2 regions of the Cellulomonas sp. NPDC089187 genome follow, and region 2 is predicted to be linked to the other one. Evidence: predicted binding sites of a transcription regulator. Region 2 holds the regulator's gene; the other holds the start of a gene.

Region 1 (4,918 bases), on a different contig from region 2:
CGACGCATCTCCATCGTGTCGGGGTTGTGGCAGTACAGGCAGCGCAGCGGGCAGCCGGACAGGAAGGTCGTCATCCGGGTGCCGGGGCCGTCGACCGCGGTCACCAGCTCCCACGAGTGCAGCGACCCGAGCTCACCGGCGCGCATCTGGGCCAGCTTCTCCGAGCGGTCATCAGTGGCGAAGGTGGCCATCCCGGCGGTGCCGGCGCTGGAGCGGGTGTTCGATCCACCGATCACCGGCACGCCCAGGTCGATCACCGGGGCGCCCATCGTCTGCGTGTCCATCTCGGCCCTCCTGACGGGCGGCACTGCTGCGGCTGGTACGGGGTGGATGCAGGTCGGGCCCGCCGGAAGTTCTCTCCCAGCGGGCCCGACCTCGTCATCGACAGGGGTCAGAGCCCGCCGTGGAACGTCCGGGAGAGCACGTCGAGCTGCTGCTCACGCGTCAGTCGGACGAAGTTCACCGCGTAGCCGGAGACCCGGATGGTGAGCTGCGGGTACTTCTCGGGGTGCTCCATGGCGTCCTCAAGGGTGTCCCGGTTCAGCACGTTCACGTTCAGGTGGTACCCGGACTGAACGTTGTAGGCGTCCATCAGGCCGACCAGGTTGGTGATCTGCTCGTCGCGGTCGCGGCCCAGACCCGAGGGAACCACGGTGCTGGTCAGCGAGATGCCGTCCATCGACTCGGAGTACGGCAGCTTGGCCACCGACATCGCCGAGGCGAGCATGCCGTGCGAGTCCCGCCCGTTCATCGGGTTCGCACCCGGGGCGAAGGGCTCACCGGCCCGGCGACCGTCCGGGGTGTTCCCGGTGGCCTTGCCGTAGACGACGTTCGAGGTGATGGTCAGCACCGACTGGGTGTGCAGTGCGTTCCGGTAGGTCTTCTGGCGACGGATCTTCTCCATGAAGGACTTGACCAGGTTGACCGCGATGTCGTCAGCGCGGTCGTCGTCGTTGCCGTACTTGGGGAAGTCGCCCTCCACCACGTAGTCGGTGACCAGACCGTCCTCGTCGCGGACCGGGGTGACCTTGGCGTACTTGATCGCGGACAGCGAGTCGGCGACCACGGACAGACCGGCGATGCCGCAGGCCATGGTCCGCAGGATCTCCTTGTCGTGCAGGGCCATCTCGATGCGCTCGTAGGCGTACTTGTCGTGCATGTAGTGGACGCAGTTCAGCGCGTCGACGTAGGTCTCGGCCAGCCAGTCGAGCAGCACGTCGTACTTCGCGTACACGTCGTCGTAGTCCAGCACGTCACCGGTCACCGGGGCGGTCACCGGGGCGACCTGCTTGCCGGAGACCTCGTCGCGGCCACCGTTGATCGCGTACAGCAGGGCCTTGGCGATGTTCACCCGGGCACCGAAGAACTGCATCTGCTTGCCGACCCGCATCGGAGACACGCAGCAGGCGATCGCCGCGTCGTCGCCCCAGGAGGTGCGGATGAGCTCGTCGGACTCGTACTGGATCGCCGAGGTGTCGATCGAGACCTGCGCGCAGAACCGCTTGAAGCCCTCGGGCAGGCGGTGGCTCCACAGCACGGTCAGGTTCGGCTCCGGTGCCGGGCCGATGTTGTACAGGGTCTGCAGGAAGCGGAAGGACGACTTGGTGACCAGCGGCCGCCCGTCCTCACCGATACCCGCGATGGACTCGGTCACCCAGGTCGGGTCGCCGGAGAACAGCTCGTCGTACTCCGGGGTCCGCAGGAAGCGCACGATCCGCAGCTTGATGACGAAGTCGTCGATCAGCTCCTGCGCGAACTCCTCGGTGATGGTGCCGTTCTCCAGGTCGCGCTGGAGGTACACGTCCAGGAAGGTCGAGGTGCGGCCCAGCGACATCGCGGCGCCGTTCTGCTCCTTCACCGCGGCCAGGTAGCCGAAGTACAGCCACTGGATCGCCTCGCGGGCGGTGGTGGCCGGGCCGGAGATGTCGTAGCCGTAGGAGGCTGCCATCTGCTTCAGCTCGTTGAGCGCCTTGATCTGCTCGGCGTTCTCCTCGCGGTCGCGGATGACGTCCTCGACCGAGCGCTCCATGTCGAGCTCGTGGCGCTCCATGCGCTTGGCCTCGATCAGGGCGTCCACGCCGTACAGGGCGACGCGACGGTAGTCACCGATGATCCGGCCACGGCCGTAGGCGTCCGGCAGACCGGTGATGATGTGCGAGGAGCGCGCGGCGCGCACGTTGGGCGGGTACACGTCGAAGACGCCGTCGTTGTGCGTCTTGCGGTACTCGCTGAAGATCTTGTCGACCTGCGGGTCCACGTCGTAGCCGTAGGTCTGCAGGGACTTGACGACCATCCGCCAGCCACCGTTGGGGATCATGGCGCGCTTGAGCGGGGCATCGGTCTGCAGACCGACGATCAGCTCCTGGTCCTCGGTGATGTAGCCCGGGGCGTGCGAGGTGATGGTCGAGGGAGTGTGGTTGTCGATGTCGTAGACGCCCTTGGCGCGCTCCTCCGGGAACATCCCGGACAGCTTCGACCAGATCCCGGTGGTGCGCTCGGTCGGTCCGGCGAGGAACGACGCGTCGCCGGTGTACGGCGTGTAGTTGCGCTGGATGAAGTCGCGGACGTCGATGCCGTCGCACCAGGGGCCGGTGACGAACCCGTCCCAGGCGCCCGCGGTGGCGTCGGCGCCGGTCTGGGGTACTGCGGTGGTGGCCATGTGAGAGCTCCCTCGCTTGGGTCGGTACTAGTGAACGTATTCACGAGGTCATGGGATGTCTTGGGACCTCTGTCCCGAGCGCGACATACCGCCCTGTGAAGCCGCTCACGCCGACCCGCGCGAGGGACCGATCACCGCACGATCCGCGGCTCCGGGGGCGACGACCCACCGCGCACGACAGGCGCTTGACAACAGGCGCGACGCGCCAACCGGACCCACGGTTCCCGACTGTCGTCCTGCCGCCACTCCCGCCGGAACTGGGGCACGCGCTCCGCCCGGGCCACGAGCGCGGGAAGGAGATCTGCCCTCCCGAAGCAGAGCAGATACTCCACTGGGGCTTCGCCAACCACTCCGGCGCATGCGGCGCGACGGTCCACAAGCCCTCCGCCAGGCGCTGACAGGCACGGCCCGGGTCGCGCAGCAGCTCGACCAACGGTCGGAAGACCTCGTCCATGGTGCGGAGGATGTCGGCCGCCGATGCCGCGCGGTTCGCCTCCCCGATCTCCCAGACGTTGCCCTGGGCGCGCGGGGACAGCAGCCCCAGCGGGCAACCGAGCACAAGCCCTCTGCGCGGGGGCAACCCCGCCGCACGCCGCCAGGAGGCCAGGTCCTTCGAGATGATCGCCACGTTCGGGATGACGGGTACCGACCTGGTCCCGGTCCCTCGCTGGTAGAGCTGGAAGCTGAGCTCGCAGCCGATCCGTCCTCCGCCGGGCCCCATCGGAGCACCCGCTTGCCCACCAGTGTGCTCGACGGCGCAGCGGCGACCAGGAGCGGAATCGTGGCGTCCAGAGACTCGAACGCTGTCACGCCGGGGATGATGTCATAGGCGCAGCGCGTGGCCGATCGCGTCCGCGGTCAGTCCGGCCGCCCAGCCGCACCAGCGCGTCGGGCACCGGGAGCACCCAGCGCGGGTCGACCACCGTCACACCCCGGTCCAGATCCGCCGCCGCCAGCGCCATCGCACCGACGGTTCCCGACCGTCGGCCTACCGCCACTCCCGCCGGAGCAGACCGATCCCGAGCGGGAGCATCGCGCTGGACAGCACTTCCGGTCCGCGGACGACCACCATCACCGGCAAGCTGGTCGCCACCGCGCACAGCACCGACCCGACGATCAGCGTCTGCCTCAGCGACGCCAGGATCCCGGTGAAGGGTAGGGCGGGATGGCGGCGTGAGCGACCACCACGACGAGCTGACCGCCGCACTCTCCGACGTGTTCGGGCTGGACACCTCCACAGTCGGCACCGCGAACGTGCTGGCGGACCGGTCTCCGGGCGAGACGCGGGAGTCGGTGGACACGCCGCATCGACTCAACAGCGACAGCGCGCGACTGACCGGGCAGGAGTGGCCGCGGCCATGAGCACCTTCCTCGACGAACGGATCGCCCGCGCCGTGGCGGAGGCCGGGACTCCATCCGATGTCCGGACTCTGATCGCCGACTACGGACCGGTCACGACGCTGGACGGCATCCAGCCGCTCATCGGACTCGAGACGTTGTCGGTGATCGAGACTGCGGTCGAGGACATCGCACCGGTGGCCGCCCTGCATCGACTCCGCAGCCTCCAGCTGATGGGCAGCCGGGTCGCGGACCTGAGTCCGATCATCGGCCTGCGTCAGCTGGAGGTGCTGTGGCTGGAGCGGACGAACATCCGTGATCTCGCGCCGGTGGCCCACCTCCCGCAGTTGCGCACCCTGCTGATCGAGGACACCGCAGTCGACGACTTGTCACCACTGTCCGGATCGGCCGCCCTGACCGAGCTCCGGGCAGACCGGACCGGTGTCCGCGATCTGACCCCGCTCGCCGGGCTGAGCCGACTGCGCCGTCTGTCGTTAGAGGACACCCGCGTCGATGATCTCGCACCGCTCGCGGGGCTGACCGAGCTGCGTTGTCTCACCCTGCACGGCACCGCGGTCACGGATCTCCGTCCGCTGTCCGGACTGCGCGAGCTACGCCACCTCGGACTGATCGACACCCCGGTGACCGACCTGCGCCCCCTGGCCGGCTTGACCGACCTCCAGGTGTCTCGCTGACCGTCCTCATCGTGACCGCCGCATCCGGTGTCGCGCCCCGACCTCTCGTCCGGGTGGGTCACGGCGATCATCGGCGGCGCAGCGCCCCGAGGATCGAAGGAGCGGTCAGGCCCGCCGCCGCCAACACCTGCGCCCGCGTCCCGTGCGCCAGGAACTCCTTCGGCAGCCCGAAGGCCCGCACCGGCACATCGCGCACGGCGAGCGCCACCGCCGACCCGATCCCGCC
Region 2 (4,918 bases):
AGTGCGCCGCGGTGAGATGTCCGGCGATGAAGGTCTGCTGGTCGGCGTTCGGCATGTCCGGCGGGCACGCCAGCGGGAAGGTGGCGGCCGCGAGCTCTGCCACCGCGTGCGCCTCAGCGGTCAGCGCTGGCCGGATGACCAGCTGGCCCGGTCGGATCGTCTGCGTGGACCCGGTCGCCGGGGAGTCGGCCTGGACCGGCACTGGACCACCCCTGTCCGTCATCGTCCCCACCGGCTGCGGATGGTCCGGCGCAGGGTCCGCGCGATCAGCGCCAGTGCCCAGATCGAGCCCGCTGCGGTCGCCGCGTCCACCCCGCGTCGGGTCCGGGCCCGACGGTTGCGGAACTCGCGCATCGGCCAGCCGACCTCTGCCGCGTGCCGTCGCAGCCGGGCGTCCGGGTTGATCGCGCAGGGGAATCCGACCTCGGACAGCACGGGCACGTCATTCGCCGAGTCGCCGTAGGCGAAGGACTGGCTCAGATCCAGTCCCTCGCGCTCGGCGAGCGTCCGGACGCCCTCAGCCTTGGCCTGGCCGTGCATCATGTCGCCGACCAGCCGTCCGGTGTAGAACCCGTCGGTGTGCTCGGCGACGGTCCCCAGCGCGCCGGTGGCCCCCAGCCGACGGGCGATCAGGTCGCCGATCTCGACCGGGGTGGCGGTGACCAGCCAGACCTGGTGTCCGGCGCTCAGGTGCTGGTCCAACAATCGCTGGGTGCCCGGGAAGATCCGCAGGGCGAGCACCTCGTCGTAGATGTCCTCGGCGATGGTGAGTACCTCGGCCACCGAACGTCCGCGCATGATGCTCAGCGCCCGGTCGCGCACCTCAGCGATCTGCGCCTTGTTCTCACCGAAGGCGAGGTAGCGCATCTGGTGCAGCGCGAACCGCACGATGTCGCTGGTCTTGAAGAACCCGCGCCGGTAGAGACCGACCCCCAGGTGGAACGCGCTCGCGCCCCGGATGATCGTGTTGTCGACGTCAAAGAACGCCGCGACCCGGGCGTCTGGTCCGTGCTGTGCAGCCAGATCTGCCGCGACCTGCCCGGATGCTCGCCCCTTGGCCGTCGTGGCATCGACGGGTCGGGGCTCGGTGGGCTCGGGCACCCGGCCACTGTAGCCATGCGGCCTAGGCTCGTCCTGTGCCCACCGCCGACAGTCGCGTCACGCTCTTCACCCGTCAGGGGTGCCACCTGTGCGAGTCCGCCCGTGCCGTGCTCCGGGAGGTCTGCGGTGACGACTGGCACGAGGTCGACGTCGACCTGCCCGATGCCCTGACCGGTGACGGTCGACCGGCGGGATCGGCCTACGGGGAGCTGCTGCCGGTGCTGGAGGTGGACGGTCGGCGGGCCGGGTACTGGCAGATCGACACAGATCTGCTCGTCGCAGCCCTGCAACGGTCGTCGAAGCCCTAACCTGGGACCGTGCGCCCGCTGCCGTCGACCACTGTCGCCCGACTGCCGGGATACCTGCGCTCGCTCGGCGGTCTCGCGTCGGAGGGGGCACACACGGTGTCCTCCGACCAGCTCGCCGACCTGGTGGGAGCGTCCCCGGCCCAACTGCGCAAGGACCTGTCCTACCTGGGTGCCGGTGGGCGTCGAGGCGTGGGGTACGAGGTCGACAGTCTGCGCCGTCAGATCGCCCAGGTGCTCGGGATGACCGAGGAGCGCCGACTGGTCATCGTCGGCATCGGTAACCTCGGGCACGCGCTGGCCACCTACTCCGGGTTCGCCGACCGTAGCTTCGAGCTGGTCGGGTTGGTCGACACCGACCCGGCTGTGGTGGGCACCACCGTCGCCGGTCACGTGGTGCGGCATGCGACGGAGCTGGAGAAGGTCGTCGCCGACGGGCAGGCCACCATCGCGATCCTGGCCACGCCCGCGTCGGCCGCGCAGCAGACCGCGGACCGCCTGGTCGCTGCCGGTGTGTCCGGCATTTTGAACTTCGCCCCGCGCACGGTCCGGGTGCCCGATGACGTCGAGGTGCGCGAGGTGGATCTGGGCTCGGAGTTGCAGATCGTGGCCTTCCACGCGCGGCGGCTCAGCGCCGAGAGCTGACGCCTGGGACAGCGCGAGGGCCCGGCCACGGCAGGGGATGTGCGTGGCCGGGCCCTCGCGGGTCCGTGCGGGGTGGGTGCCGGCGGCGGCTGGGCTCGCCAGCACCCACTCCCGGGAAGGGTCAGCCCTTGATGGCGGAGACCTCGAGCGCGATGTTCACCTTGTCGGAGACCAGCACGCCGCCGGTCTCGAGGGCCGCGTTCCAGGTCAGGTCGAAGTCCTTGCGGGAGATCGGCAGGGTGGCGGAGAAGCCGGCGCGCTGGTTGCCGAACGGGTCGGTGGCGGCACCGCCGAACTCGACGGCCAGGTCGACGGACTTGGTCACGCCGTGGATGGTCAGGTCGCCGGTGACGATGTAGTCCTCGCCGTCCGCCTTGACCGCGGTGGAGGTGAAGGTCCACTCGCCGAACTTCTCCACATCGAAGAAGTCGCCGCTCTTGAGGTGGCCGTCGCGGCCCGCGTCACCGGTGGTGATGGTGGACGGGTCCAGGGTGGCGGTGACGGCGGAGACCTCGAGGTCCTCGCCGACGGTGATCGCGCCACCGGTCACGGCGACGGTGCCCCGCACCTTGGAGATGCCGGCGTGGCGCACGGTGAAGGAGGCCTCGGTGTGCGACGGGTCGATGTTCCAGGTGCCGGCGACCAGGCCGGTGGGCAGAGCGGTCATGATGTCCATCCTCGTTAGTTGAAGCGTCAATCGCTGATAGTTGAGATTTCTACTACAGTGGACGCGAGGATGCAAGAGGACGTGCGAGAGGATGGTCCGGTGACCGACGTGAAGTGGCTCAGTGACGACGAGCAGGGCTGGTGGCGCGCTTATCGCGACGGCACCGCGCGTCTGCTGGACGTCCTCGGGCACGAGCTGGAGCGGGACACCGGCCTGTCGCTGGGCGAGTACGAGGTGCTGGTGCGGCTGTCCGAGGCGCCCGAGCGCACGCTGCGGATGTCCGAGCTGGCCGGTGAGCTGGCTCACTCGCGCAGCCGCCTGACCCACACGATCCGCCGGATGGAGAACGCCGGACTGGTCGAACGCACCCCCTGCGCACAGGACGCCCGCGGGGTGAACTGCACGATGACCCCCGCCGGTCACCAGCGCCTGGTGGCGGCCGCACCCTCGCATGTGACCTCCGTGCGCACCTACCTGGTCGACGCGCTGACGACCGAGCAGATGCGCGCGCTGGGCGAGGCGATGGCCGCCGTCGGAGCCGCGCTGAACGAGTCCGCGGCGGACGAGTAGGCGCGAGCACCCAGAACGGTTTGCGAGACTGACGCCATGGTCACCACCACCGTCCATCTGATGCGGCACGGAGAAGTGCACAACCCGGAGGGTCTGCTCTACGGCCGCCTGCCCGGCTACCACCTCTCCGAGCGCGGTGTGGCGATGGCGCAGATGGTGGCCGACCACCTGGCCGCCAAGGGCGGGATCACGGTGCTCTACGCCTCACCGCTGCAACGCGCGCAGGAGACCGCCGCGCCGATCGCCAGCGCCCTCGGGTTGGAGATCCGCACCGACGAGCGCCTGATCGAGGCAGCGAACCACTTTGAGGGCATGACCTTTGGGGTCGGCGACGGCTCGCTGCGTCATCCCCGGCACTGGCCGAAGCTGATCAACCCGTTCCGGCCCTCCTGGGGTGAGCCCTACACCGAACAGGTCGCCCGGATGGTCGCCGTCGTCGAGCAGGCCCGGGACGAGGCGCGCGGGCACGAGGCCGTCCTGGTCAGCCACCAGCTGCCGGTGTGGATCACCCGCCTGGCGTTGGAGAACCGGCGGCTGTGGCACGACCCGCGTCGTCGCCAGTGCTCGCTCGCCTCCCTGACCAGCATCACCTACGAGGACGACCGGCTGGTCGGCATCGGGTACTCCGAGCCCGCCGCCGACCTGCTGCCCGGTGCCTCGGCGGTGGCCGGCGCATGACCCCCCGGATCAGCCGCCGGGCTGTCGCCAGCGCACTCGCCGCCGGACTCCTCGCCCTCACCGCCTGCTCCGGTGGCACCACCTCCGGGGAGTCGACCACCGACGCGGGCTACCAGTCCCAGGACGGCTCCTTCACCTCCTGGTCGGTGGACGAGCGCCAGGGACCGGTCGAGGTCGCGGGCACCGACTATGCCGGCACCACCCAGGACACCGCGGACTGGCTCGGCGACGTGGTGATCCTCAACACCTGGTACGCCGCCTGCCCGCCCTGCCGGGAGGAAGCCCCGGACCTGGTGGACATCGCGAACGAGTACGCCGACCAAGGCCTGCATGTGCTCGGAATCAACGGGGTGGACGACGCGGGTGCCGCCGAGTCCTTCCAGCGCACCTTCGACGTGCCCTACCCGAGCATCGACGACCGGGACAAGGCTGCGGTGGCCTCCTTGCAGGGCGTCGTGCCGATCCAGGCCACCCCCACCACCGTCGTCCTCGATCGCGAGGGCAAGGTCTTCGCCCGGATCGTGGGGATGGCCGAGGGCTCCACCCTGCGCGCACTGGTCGAGGAGGCCCTGGCCGAGGACCCGGCGTGATCCCGGCCTCCGTCGGCGACAGCTTCGCGCAGACCGCCGCCACCGGGTCGCTGCTGGTCGCCGTGCCGGTGGCGGTGCTCGCTGGACTGGTCTCCTTCGCCTCACCCTGTGTGCTGCCGCTGGTGCCCGGGTACCTGGGTTACCTGGGCGGGATGTCGGCGGCGGTCGCCCCGACCGGAGCCTTGCCCGCTCAACCCGGACGGCTCGGCACCCAGACGGCCGCCCCTGCCCCGGCCCGCGGACGACTGGTGCTCGGTGTGCTGCTGTTCGTCGCCGGATTCACCGCGGTGTTTCTGGCCTACGGGTCGCTGGCGGGCTCGCTCGGCCGATTGCTCCTGCAATGGCAGGACCCGGTGACCCGG

Evidence for each region. Region 2 encodes Rex, which represses fermentation and respiration genes when NADH is low (regulators of the CRP and FNR family bind a similar motif). Its sites were predicted from a motif close to CTTGTGAANNNNTTCACAAG; they were not measured.
Region 1: pflB (formate C-acetyltransferase) is a predicted target of Rex. The motif match lies at 2,687-2,706, and genes of this name have one in related genera.

Annotation. Positions count from the first base shown of each region.
Region 1 is NZ_JBFBHI010000001.1:464,522-469,439, forward strand. It holds gene pflA (pyruvate formate-lyase-activating protein) at 1-284, opposite strand, end outside; gene pflB (formate C-acetyltransferase) at 392-2,659, opposite strand; gene AB0N78_RS02250 (hypothetical protein) at 3,833-4,021, shown strand; gene AB0N78_RS02255 (leucine-rich repeat domain-containing protein) at 4,018-4,692, shown strand; gene AB0N78_RS02260 (1-deoxy-D-xylulose-5-phosphate synthase) at 4,760-4,918, opposite strand, start outside.
Region 2 is NZ_JBFBHI010000003.1:493,035-497,952, reverse strand. It holds gene AB0N78_RS10630 (GNAT family N-acetyltransferase) at 1-202, opposite strand, end outside; gene AB0N78_RS10625 (HAD-IB family hydrolase) at 220-1,101, opposite strand; gene AB0N78_RS10620 (glutaredoxin family protein) at 1,137-1,409, shown strand; gene AB0N78_RS10615 (redox-sensing transcriptional repressor Rex) at 1,419-2,051, shown strand; gene AB0N78_RS10610 (YceI family protein) at 2,173-2,718, opposite strand; gene AB0N78_RS10605 (MarR family transcriptional regulator) at 2,818-3,288, shown strand; gene AB0N78_RS10600 (histidine phosphatase family protein) at 3,325-3,966, shown strand; gene AB0N78_RS10595 (TlpA disulfide reductase family protein) at 3,963-4,556, shown strand; gene AB0N78_RS10590 (cytochrome c biogenesis protein CcdA) at 4,553-4,918, shown strand, end outside.